3 linked regions of the Methanothermobacter marburgensis str. Marburg genome follow. The protein of the gene in region 3 binds, or shares a complex with, the protein of the main gene of each other region. Links are inferred from orthologs where the notes say so. Each region holds a gene or a part of one and is shown on either strand. Other genes may lie near its edges.

The links. Proteins that work in one complex are often made in the same cells at the same time.
Region 1: MTBMA_RS02615 (region 3) and MTBMA_RS07005 share a complex: the UniProt entries of both Methanocaldococcus jannaschii proteins name them as parts of the RNA polymerase complex. The link is inferred for Methanothermobacter marburgensis str. Marburg from one-to-one orthologs.
Region 2: MTBMA_RS02615 (region 3) and rpoB share a complex: the UniProt entries of both Methanocaldococcus jannaschii proteins name them as parts of the RNA polymerase complex. The link is inferred for Methanothermobacter marburgensis str. Marburg from one-to-one orthologs.

The regions. Positions count from the first base shown.
Region 1 is NC_014408.1:1,316,596-1,319,467, reverse strand. It holds MTBMA_RS07005 (DNA-directed RNA polymerase subunit H), read right to left. Parts: upstream 1,618-2,872; coding sequence 1,384-1,617; downstream 1-1,383. Other genes in the region: MTBMA_RS06975 (phosphoglycerate kinase), read right to left, coding at 2,307-2,872; MTBMA_RS07010 (DNA-directed RNA polymerase subunit B''), read right to left, coding at 1-1,323. UniProt on the Methanocaldococcus jannaschii protein: DNA-dependent RNA polymerase (RNAP) catalyzes the transcription of DNA into RNA using the four ribonucleoside triphosphates as substrates.
Region 2 is NC_014408.1:1,319,177-1,322,118, reverse strand. It holds rpoB (DNA-directed RNA polymerase subunit B), read right to left. Parts: upstream 2,407-2,942; coding sequence 595-2,406; downstream 1-594. Other genes in the region: MTBMA_RS07010 (DNA-directed RNA polymerase subunit B''), read right to left, coding at 2,430-2,942; rpoA1 (DNA-directed RNA polymerase subunit A'), read right to left, coding at 1-556. UniProt on the Methanocaldococcus jannaschii protein: DNA-dependent RNA polymerase (RNAP) catalyzes the transcription of DNA into RNA using the four ribonucleoside triphosphates as substrates. The Rpo2 subunit (Rpo2N and Rpo2C in this organism) is implicated in DNA promoter recognition and in nucleotide binding.
Region 3 is NC_014408.1:484,487-488,959, forward strand. Bases 859-3,637 are described here. They hold MTBMA_RS02615 (DNA-directed RNA polymerase subunit N), read left to right. Parts: upstream 859-2,053; coding sequence 2,054-2,221; downstream 2,222-3,637. Other genes in these bases: MTBMA_RS02600 (50S ribosomal protein L18e), read left to right, coding at 859-1,142; MTBMA_RS02605 (50S ribosomal protein L13), read left to right, coding at 1,154-1,576; MTBMA_RS02610 (30S ribosomal protein S9), read left to right, coding at 1,593-1,994; MTBMA_RS02625 (DNA-directed RNA polymerase subunit K), read left to right, coding at 2,396-2,575; eno (phosphopyruvate hydratase), read left to right, coding at 2,627-3,637. Outside these bases: MTBMA_RS02595 (DNA-directed RNA polymerase subunit D), read left to right, coding at 1-773; more of MTBMA_RS02600, read left to right, coding at 777-858; more of eno, read left to right, coding at 3,638-3,877; rpsB (30S ribosomal protein S2), read left to right, coding at 3,902-4,473. UniProt on the Methanocaldococcus jannaschii protein: DNA-dependent RNA polymerase (RNAP) catalyzes the transcription of DNA into RNA using the four ribonucleoside triphosphates as substrates.

The DNA of each region.
Region 1 (2,872 bases), 830 kb from region 3 along the record:
TAGTGTACCCATGTAACTTGTCCTGTCCAGGAGCTGACTCACACCTGCCCTTCCACCAACCCAGTTACCTGTCGCGATGGCGTGCTTGAGGTTCTCTGTGAGGACGTCTGACCTCACAGCCTGCTTGACTGAGGGCTCCTTACCCCTTGCAAGGCTCCTCTCAAGCTGGTAGCTCATGTCCCTGCTGAGACTTGTGAAGGCCACCCTCAGGAGGTCCTCCATCAGGTCACCTGAAACCCTGAGCCTTTTGTTGGTGTAGTGGTCCTTATCGTGGGGCTTTCGCTCACCGGATATAACCTGGAGGAGCATTTCGGTCATCTCAGCCAGGTATATTGCCTTCTCCAGCCTCTTATCTGGTTCTGTTCCTATGTGGGGGAGAAGGTAGCGGTCTATGACATCCTCAGCCCTTTTTATCCGGTAGTCCTCGGTCATGCCCTTGGCGACCCGGTTACCGATGTATCTTATGGCGCTCCTTACAAGGTACTCCCTTCTCTCCTCCTCGTCAAGTTTCTCCATTTCATCCTTTTTGAGGTTCAGCTTGTCCAGTGAGACCTGTATGTCGTCGGCTGCGATCATCTGGTAGTTGAAGTCATCTGATATGCTTGTTATGATGTCCTGGTCAGTTGCAAGTCCAAGGGCCCTTAGCAGTATCACCAGCGGGAGTTCTCCTGGTACGTAGGGGAATGATATCCTGAGGAACACCCCGCTCTTCCTTGGCTTCCTGTATTCAAGGGATATCCTGGCCCTGAAACCACTTCTTATAGAGGTGACTATTGCCCTGGCCCTGTTTTCATCCTCTTCCCCTATCCTTTCAAGTATTATCTTGTTTGGGGCTATTTCCTCCATGGTGACGATTGATCTCTCTGAACCGTTGACGATGAAGTAGCCACCGGGGTCTGCAGGGTCCTCGCCCTTTTCAATGAGTTCATTTCTGCTGAGGCCATGCAGGTGGCATATCTCTGATTTCAGCATAACAGGCAGTTCACCGATGTAGACCTTTTCAAATTCTGTTTCTGGACCCCCCTCATTTATGAGTCTCATCTCCAGGCTCATGTGGGCCGAGTAGGTTAAATTTCTGAGCCTGGCCTCTGTCGGGTATATCTTGCTCTTTGAGCCGTCCGCCTCCTTGATGAAGGGTTTTTCTATGCTTACCTTCCCTGTCTCCACACGGTACTTTCCCTGTTCCAGTTCTATGGGTTCGCTTGTGTCTATTATCTCCTGTATACGGTTACTCACGAAGTCATTGTAGGAATGTATGTGGTGGTCCACAAGGTCGTATTTATCAAAAAACGCGTCTACCAATCCCCATGCACTTTTTTTCATGGACTTCCTCCAAAACAAATTAGATGATTGAATTATGAGCTTACGGTTTTACCCGAAAAATTAGTCCTGCACGAGCCTATATGTAATGAATTCTTCGGCAGTTGGACTCTTACGGATTATTTTCACGATATCCCCCCTTTTAGCACCTATGGCCTTCACCACAGGGTCTGTTGTTTTTATTTTTGGAAGCTGTTCTGGATGGGCATCCAGTTCTTTCAGCACCCTTTTTGCTTCAGAATCATTTAAAACCACGTGTTCCGGAACCAGATGGTGTTTCAAGATTTCCCTCTTCACAATTTAGTCCTCCAGATAAAAAGTCACCGTAAAATTAGATAGCGGGCCCGACGGGAATTGAACCCGCGACCACTTGGTTAAAAGCCAAGCGCTCTGCCAGACTGAGCTACGGGCCCTGAAGGAACGCCCTGGCCGGGAATTGAACCCGAGTCGCGGGCTCGACAGGCCCGCATGATAGCCCCTACACCACCAGGGCAGGTCTTCAGAATGAGAGCATTACTGTGTTCTCTCGTTACCTGCTTATATACTTTACTATTGCTGTATGACATACATGTTATGAGTTCTATTTTTCTAGTATTTAAAACTTTCACACTGTTGGTGAAGTCCCGCCTGCCGGACTTGAACCAGCAACCCTCGGATCTACAGTCCGATGCTCTGCCAATTGAGCTAAGGCGGGTTGATATACATCATTGGGGGTGATGTATATTTAAGCTTTTTGGATGGGACCACCCGGATTTGAACCGGGGTCTCAGGCTCCCAAAGCCCAAAGGATCGACCAAGCTACCCTATGGTCCCCTTAGGAAGCCCCGGACGGGAATTGAACCCGCGACCACGAGATTACAAGTCTCGCGCTCCACCAGACTGAGCTACCGAGGCATTTCCAATGTTAGTAACTACTCATTTATATAGTTTGTGGTTGATTTCTGCGGGCACCATGGAGGGGAGGTTCAGCACCTCCCAATATGGGGTTAGTGGGGTGCGGACTCCTCAAGTACCCTCACAGCAGGCAGCTCCTCACCTGCGAGGAGACTTATACTGGCACCACCCCCACTGCTTATGTGACCTATTTTATCCTCAAATCCCATTTTGGCAGCCGCAGCGGCAAGGTGACCCCCACCTATTATTGAGAAACTCTCAGATGAGGAGATGGCATTGAGTATATCCTCGGTCCCTATGCTGAAGTCAGGGTTTTCAAATACACCTGCAGGACCATTTGCAAACAGGGTTCTGGCCTCACGTATCCTCTCAGCATAAAGTTTTATTGTCTCCATACCTATATCCTGGATGGGATGGTTGGGTATCTTTTTCACAGGCACATCCACCCTTTTTCCATCCTGGCTGATTGCAACATCAATGGGAACCAGTATTTTCTCAGGGAACCTCTTTTTCAGCTTCTTCGCCACCTTTATGAAGTCACAGTAGCCCCTGTTTTTGATGAACTCCATGTTCACCTTTCCGATTTTAACACCACAGCCTGCAAGGAATATGTTGGCAACAAGGCCCGTTGTGAGTACAAGGTCTGCGCTGCCATTCT
Region 2 (2,942 bases), 830 kb from region 3 along the record:
TTTTGTTTATTTCTTCTAGCAGTTTTTTTATGTCTCCGCTTTTAAGTTTATAGTCATTTTCAACAATGGAGACTGGTTTATCGAGTTTTATATCGCCTTGTTCCTCTTCACAATGGGGGCACTCCTCACGTCTGGCCTCTGCGTATATCTCCTTTATTATGGGTGTGAGGCTCTCCTCCTTCTCCATCGCCTCGAGTATCCGCTGTCTGTACTCTTCAATCTCCACCTCTGTGAGCAGGACCCTGCCGCATTTCCAGCAGATTGACCTGAGGATCTTGTGTATTGTATCCGCGAATCCCACGTGTATAACGGGTCTTGCAAGGTTTATGCTTCCAAAGTGTCCGGGGCACTCACCGCCCTTGGCCCCGCATGTCCTGCACCTGAGGCTCGGGTCTATGACACCAAGCCTCGGGTCCATGAGCCCGTTCTCGATGGGGTACCCGTCCTCATCATAGGTGTCCGGTGTCACCACCTGGGTAACGGACATCTTCCTTATATCCTCAGGGGACATGAGACCAAAATTTATCCGGGAAATTTTCTTTAAAATTCCTCTCAAGGTATTCTCTCCTTTGATTTATTCCCTCAAATCCGTAATCATGCCTTATCTTCCAGTATGAGTTTCGGGAAGATGCATAGACTCTTAAGTTCATCAAGGAGTAATTTGAAGGCGTATGATATCTCCACAGGGAATGACTCTGAGTCCTCACATATTGGACAGTACTTCTTATCCCTTATCTTGTCGTATATTGCTATCATACCGCACTCGGTACATACCAGTGCCTCGTATTTATCTGATTCATCAAGAAGCCTTTCCTTCAGTGCGAGCGCTGCTCCATGGGCAATCAGACAGTCTCTTTCCATTTCACCGAATCTGAGACCTCCTTCCCTGGCCCTTCCCTCGGTTGGCTGTCTTGTGAGGACCTGCACAGGACCCCTTGATCTTGCGTATACCTTGTCTGTTGTCATGTGGTGGAGTTTCTGGTAATAGGCCACTCCTATGAATATCTCAGCTTCTATCCTTTCACCGGTTATTCCGTTGTAGAGTGATTCCACACCCGCACTTTCAAATCCATTGGCCCTGAGGGCCTTCTTTATGTCCCTCTCGTCCTCTCCGGTGAATGGTGTTCCGTCCACCCGGCGGCCCTCCATGCATGCGGCCTTACCTGCAAGCATCTCAAGGACCTGCCCAACCGACATCCTTGATGGTATGGCGTGGGGGTTTACTATGAGGTCGGGCACAACACCGTCCTCTGTGAAGGGCATGTCCTCCTGTGATACTATGAGGCCCACAACACCCTTCTGACCGTGCCTTGATGCGAATTTGTCACCGAGCTCTGGCTGTCTCTGTTCCCGCACCCTTATCTTGGCGAGTCTGCTGCCCTCAACGGTTTCTGTTAGGAGAACAGCGTCAACTATACCCTTCTCCCCGTGCCGCACTGTTACTGAGGTTTCTCTTCTACGCTCCGCCACTGTTCCAAATTCATCGATTTCCTCCAGGAACCTTGGTGGTGATGTTTTACCTATGAGGACGTCACCTGATGATACAACTGCCTCAGGGTTTATTATACCGTCCTCGTCAAGGTGCCTGTAGTCGCTCTCTGACCTGTAGCCCCTGACCCCCTTCTCAGGTATCTCGAAGCGGTCCTCCTGACCACCGGGGTATCTTCGCTCTGCGGCTTCGTAGGATCTGAAGAATGATGACCTTGCAAGTCCCCTCTCAAGGGATGCCTTGTTGAGTATCAGCGCGTCCTCCATGTTGTAGCCCTCATAGGACATTACGGCCACAACGAAGTTCTGGCCTGATGGCCTCTCATCGTAGCCGGTCACATCTATTATCCTTGTCTTCACTATGGGGACCTGGGGGTGGTGGAGGAGGTGTGCACGCGTATCTGTCCTGAGGTCATAGTTGGATGCATAGAGACCAAGGGCCTGCTTTGTCATCCCTGCCTCCATGGTGTTCCTTGGTGATGAGTTGTGGTTTGCGAATGGAATGATACCTGCACATATCCCCAGCATGGTGGAGGGGTCTATCTCAAGGTGGGTGTGTTCATCTGTGAGGTCCTCTGGACTCATTGCTATGTAGGCGTTTTCCTCTTCCTCTGCATCCAGATACTCTATTATACCCTCATTTATGAGGTCATCCCATTCCATTTCCCCTGATTCAAGCTTTTCAAGGTGCTCCTCCTTTAAAAGAGGTTCTCCGTCCTTCACAATGATCAGGGGTCTTCTGGCCCTTCCAGGGTCTGTGAATATGTATATCTCATGGTTTTCAGGGTAATGGGTTATGTTCATCTCAGGGGAGACCTCTCCGGATCTCCTCTTCTCCCTCATCTCCTGCACAAATTCTTCAGGGTTTTCACAGGTCCCTATAAGCTTCCCGTTAATGTAAATCTTGGTTTTACTCACTTAACAGCCTCCCGGTGGAAAAATTAGTTCAGAACCCCCATTTTTTTGATTACCTCCTCAACCTCCCTGCCATCTGAACCCTCGGATATCTTTGCAAGGAGGGCGAGGTTCTTAACAAGACCACAGTTTGGACCCTCAGGGGTCTCGTTGGGGCAGATCTTACCGAACTGTGTCGGGTGAAGGTCCCTTGCCTCAAAGTGTGGCTGGCTCCTGCTGAGGGGGGAGACAACCCTTCTCATGTGGGATAGTGTACCCATGTAACTTGTCCTGTCCAGGAGCTGACTCACACCTGCCCTTCCACCAACCCAGTTACCTGTCGCGATGGCGTGCTTGAGGTTCTCTGTGAGGACGTCTGACCTCACAGCCTGCTTGACTGAGGGCTCCTTACCCCTTGCAAGGCTCCTCTCAAGCTGGTAGCTCATGTCCCTGCTGAGACTTGTGAAGGCCACCCTCAGGAGGTCCTCCATCAGGTCACCTGAAACCCTGAGCCTTTTGTTGGTGTAGTGGTCCTTATCGTGGGGCTTTCGCTCACCGGA
Region 3 (4,473 bases):
AAACTGATACCGAAATGGTCTTTGTGGTCACTGGCGTAACCGTTCCATTCATAAACGCCATAAGGAGGATCTGCATGATGGAGGTCCCCAAACTGGCAATCGAGTACGTTAACATGTACAGGAACGACGCCAGGATGTTTGATGAGGTACTCGCCCACAGGCTTGGACTGGTACCCCTCAAAGCTGACCCTGAATTCATTGAGGGCCTGAAAATGCCTGAGGAGTGTGACTGTGAGGAATACTGCTCCGAATGCAGTGTATCATTCACACTCAAAAAGAAGGGTCCCGGTGTCGTCTACTCCCGGGATCTTCTATCAGAAACACCTGCAGTTGAACCAGTATATCCCGATATCCCCCTGGTGAAGCTTGGGGATGAGGATGAGGTTGAACTGGAGGCTGTTGCACAGCTCGGCGTGGGAAGGGATCATGCCAAATGGGAGCCCACAACAGCATGCGCATACAAGTACTACCCCATGATAACATTCACAGAGGAATGCGATGAGTGCCTGGAATGTGTGGATGCATGTCCAAGGGGAGTCCTTGGGGATGAATCAGGGAAACCTGAGGTACTTGACGTTGAAAACTGTTCAATGTGCAAGAGCTGTGTGAGGGCATGTGATAAAGGGGCCATAATTGTGGGATATGAGGAAGGCAAGTTCATATTCAGGATAGAGACCGACGGATCAGTTGACCCTCAGGATGTCCTTCTTAAGGCATGTGACATCCTCAGAGACAAGGCTGAAAGGGTAATAACATTTTGTGAAGGAGGCTAAGCCATGGCTAGGAAGATTACCAAGACAAATCCCAATCTCATAAAACTCATACGCAACCTCAGAAAGAAATCATCCCAGGAGGGCGCGGCGATCTGGAAGGACGTTGCAAGGAGGCTTGAAAGACCCACAAGGAACAGGGCCGCGGTTAACATTTCCAAGATAAACAGGTACACAGATGAAAATGAAACCGTCGTTGTACCTGGAAAGGTCCTTGGAAGCGGGAGCCTCGACCATAAGGTTCAGGTTGTCGCCCTATCGTTTTCACAGACAGCCAGGGATAAGATAGAGGGCGCTGGTGGAGAGTGCCTGACACTCGGAAAGATCGTTGAAGAGAATCCAGCCATAAAGAACATCAGGATAATCGAATAAAGGTGTTGCTCATGATCATCAATGGAGAAGGACATATCCTTGGAAGACTGGCAAGCGTGGTCAGCCAGAAACTCCTGGAAGGGGAGGAAGTGGTTGTCCTCAATGCTGAGAAAATCATAATCACAGGCTCAAAGCAGTGGGCATACAGCAAGTACAAGCAGAGGATTGACAGGGCCAGCATATCAAACCCCCGCAGAATGGGTCCAAAGTACCCGAGAAGACCCGATGACATATTCAGAAGAACCGTGAGGGGAATGCTCCCCTACAGGAAATCAAGGGGCAGAGAGGCCTTCAAGGGACTGAAGGCATATGTTGGCGTTCCAAGGGAATTCAAGGACGAAGAAATGGTTGAAATACCTGAGGCAAGGGCAGGTAACATAAAGAAGGGAATGGAGCTTGGAGAGATCTCAGAACTTCTGGGCGCTAAATTCTAACTTAGGGAGTGTAATCATGAGGAAGGTTATTCACACAAGCGGCAAAAGGAAAACCGCCATTGCAAGGGGAACCATCAGCGAAGGTAAGGGTAGAGTGAGGATCAATAAGGTGCCTGTGGAACTCTACACCCCTGAACTTGCAAGGCTCAAGATCATGGAACCACTGCAGCTGGCCGGTGACATCGTTAATGATGTGGACATAAACATCAAGGTCGTCGGAGGCGGAATCGTAGGTCAGGCAGAGGCTGCAAGGATGGTCATAGCAAGGGGCCTCGTGGAATGGACACAGGACATGGACCTCAAGGAGAAGTTTGTCAGGTACGACAGGACAATGCTTGTAGGGGACCCCAGGCGTTCAGAGCCCAAGAAGTACGGTGGACGCGGCGCCCGTGCAAGGAGACAGAAGAGTTACAGGTAGATCAAGCGATAACTTTATATATTTTTATTTTATAAAATTAAAGAGTAGAATGATTCAGTATGATTCCAGTAAGATGTTTAAGCTGCGGAAAACCGGTATCAGCCTATTTCAATGAGTATCAGAAAAGAGTGGCTGATGGAGAGGACCCAAAGGATGTCCTTGATGACCTGGGTCTTAAGAGGTACTGCTGCAGACGAATGTTAATTTCACATGTTGAGACATGGTAAGGGGACCGTAGGGTAGCTTGGTCCATCCTCCCAGCCATTGAAGAAGTTTCAGTGCTTTTCAACTGGAACGGGGATGGTCAGCACCGGAACGCTGGAGACCCGAGTTCAAATCTCGGCGGTCCCATCAAAACAATCCAAGAACCTCTATTTTAAGTTTTTCTTGGAGGCAATGAAATGGCGTCAAAAAAACTCACACGTTTTGAAAGGGCTAGGTTAATAGGTGCCAGGGCACTCCAGATATCAATGGGTGCAAGGCCCCAGGTTGATATTCAGGAGTCACTGGACCCTGTTGATATAGCCAGGAAGGAACTTGAAAAGAAGGTAATGCCACTGGATGTTAGAAGAGACAAATAAACTCTAATAAACCACTATTTTTCCATGTAGAGTTTATTGTGAGGTGTTTTTGTGGAAAGTATAATTGAAGATGTTAGAGTAAGAAAAATTCTTGATAGCAGGGGAAACCCAACGGTTGAGGTTGATGTTATAACCTGGAACGGCTTTGGAAGGGCAGCAGCCCCCAGCGGTGCAAGTACAGGTTCTAGGGAGGTCACCGCCTTCCCATCAGGTGGGGTTGATGAGATCATAACAGAGGTTGAGGATATAATCTCATCAGAACTCATAGGAATGGATGCCGTTGACCTGCAGGACATAGACCTCGTTTTAAAGGAGATTGATGGAACCGAGAACCTTTCATCACTTGGTGGAAACACTGTGGTGGCTGTCTCAATGGCAACCGCCAGGGCGGCTGCGTCATCATACAACATGCCACTCTACAGGTTCCTTGGCGGCAACCTTGCAACCGCCATACCATACCCTCTGGGCAACATGATAAACGGCGGAGCCCATGCCGGAGAGAACGCACCTGATATACAGGAGTTCCTTGTGGTGCCTGTGGGTGCAGAGGACATAACAGAGGCAGTTTTTGCAAATGCAGCAGTCCACAAGAAGATAAGGGAACTAATACAGAAAAAGGACCCCTCCTTCACAGGGGGTAAGGGTGATGAGGGAGGATGGGTGCCAAGCCTATCAAACCATGATGCCCTTGAGATCCAGGTAACCGCTTGTGAGGAGGTCACAGATGAACTCGGCGTTGAGGTCAGGCCATCACTGGACCTTGCAGCAAGTGAATTCTGGGACCCTGAACTTGAAAAGTACGTCTACAAACAGGAGAAGGTCCAGAAGGACACCGGTGAACAGATAGAGTTTGTAAGGGAGATCATCGAGACCTACGACATGTACTATGTTGAGGACCCATTCCATGAGGGCGACTTCGAGGGCTTCGCGGAACTCACATCACTTGTGGGGGACCGCTGCATAATCTGCGGTGACGATATCTTCGTAACCAACAGGGAGATACTCAGAGAGGGCATAGAGATGGGTGCCGCCAATGCAATAATCATTAAACCAAACCAGATAGGTACACTCACAGACACCTACCTGACAGTCAAACTTGCCCGTGAGAACCGTTACACCCCTGTGGTCTCCCACAGGTCAGGTGAGACAACAGATGATACAATAGCCCACCTTGCAGTGGCATTCGGTGCACCATTCATCAAGACAGGTGCCATAGGCGGCGAGAGGATAGCCAAACTGAATGAACTCATACGCATACAGGAAGAGATTCCATATTCCACCATGGCTGAACTGCCATTTTAACGTCAAACTTACTGAGGTGATATATTGTCAGAACTACTGATACCACTAGACAAATACCTTGCAGCAGGACTGCACATTGGAACACAGCAGAAGACAGCTGATATGGAGAAATACATCTACCGTGTAAGATCAGATGGACTCTACGTCCTTGATATAAGGAAAACAAATGACAGGATAATAGCGGCCTCAAAGTTCCTTGCAAAGTATGAACCAGACGATATACTGGCCGTATCAACGAGGCAGTATGGACAGGAACCTGTCAGGAAATTCGGTGAGGTGACAGGTGCAAGGACAATACCGGGCAGGTTCATCCCCGGGACACTGACAAACCCCAACTATGCAAAGTTCATTGAACCACAGGTGCTGGTTGCCACTGATCCAAGATCAGATTCACAAGCAATAGTCGAGGCCAAACAGATAGGCCTGCCTGTTGTGGCACTCTGCGACACAGAGAACCTCCTTGGAAATGTTGACATTGCAATACCCGTCAACAACAAGGGTCGTAAGGCCATAGCCCTTGTTTACTGGCTCCTGGCAAGGCAGCTGCTCAGGGAGAAGGGTGTGCTCAAGGAGGATGAGGACCTGGATGTGCCTCC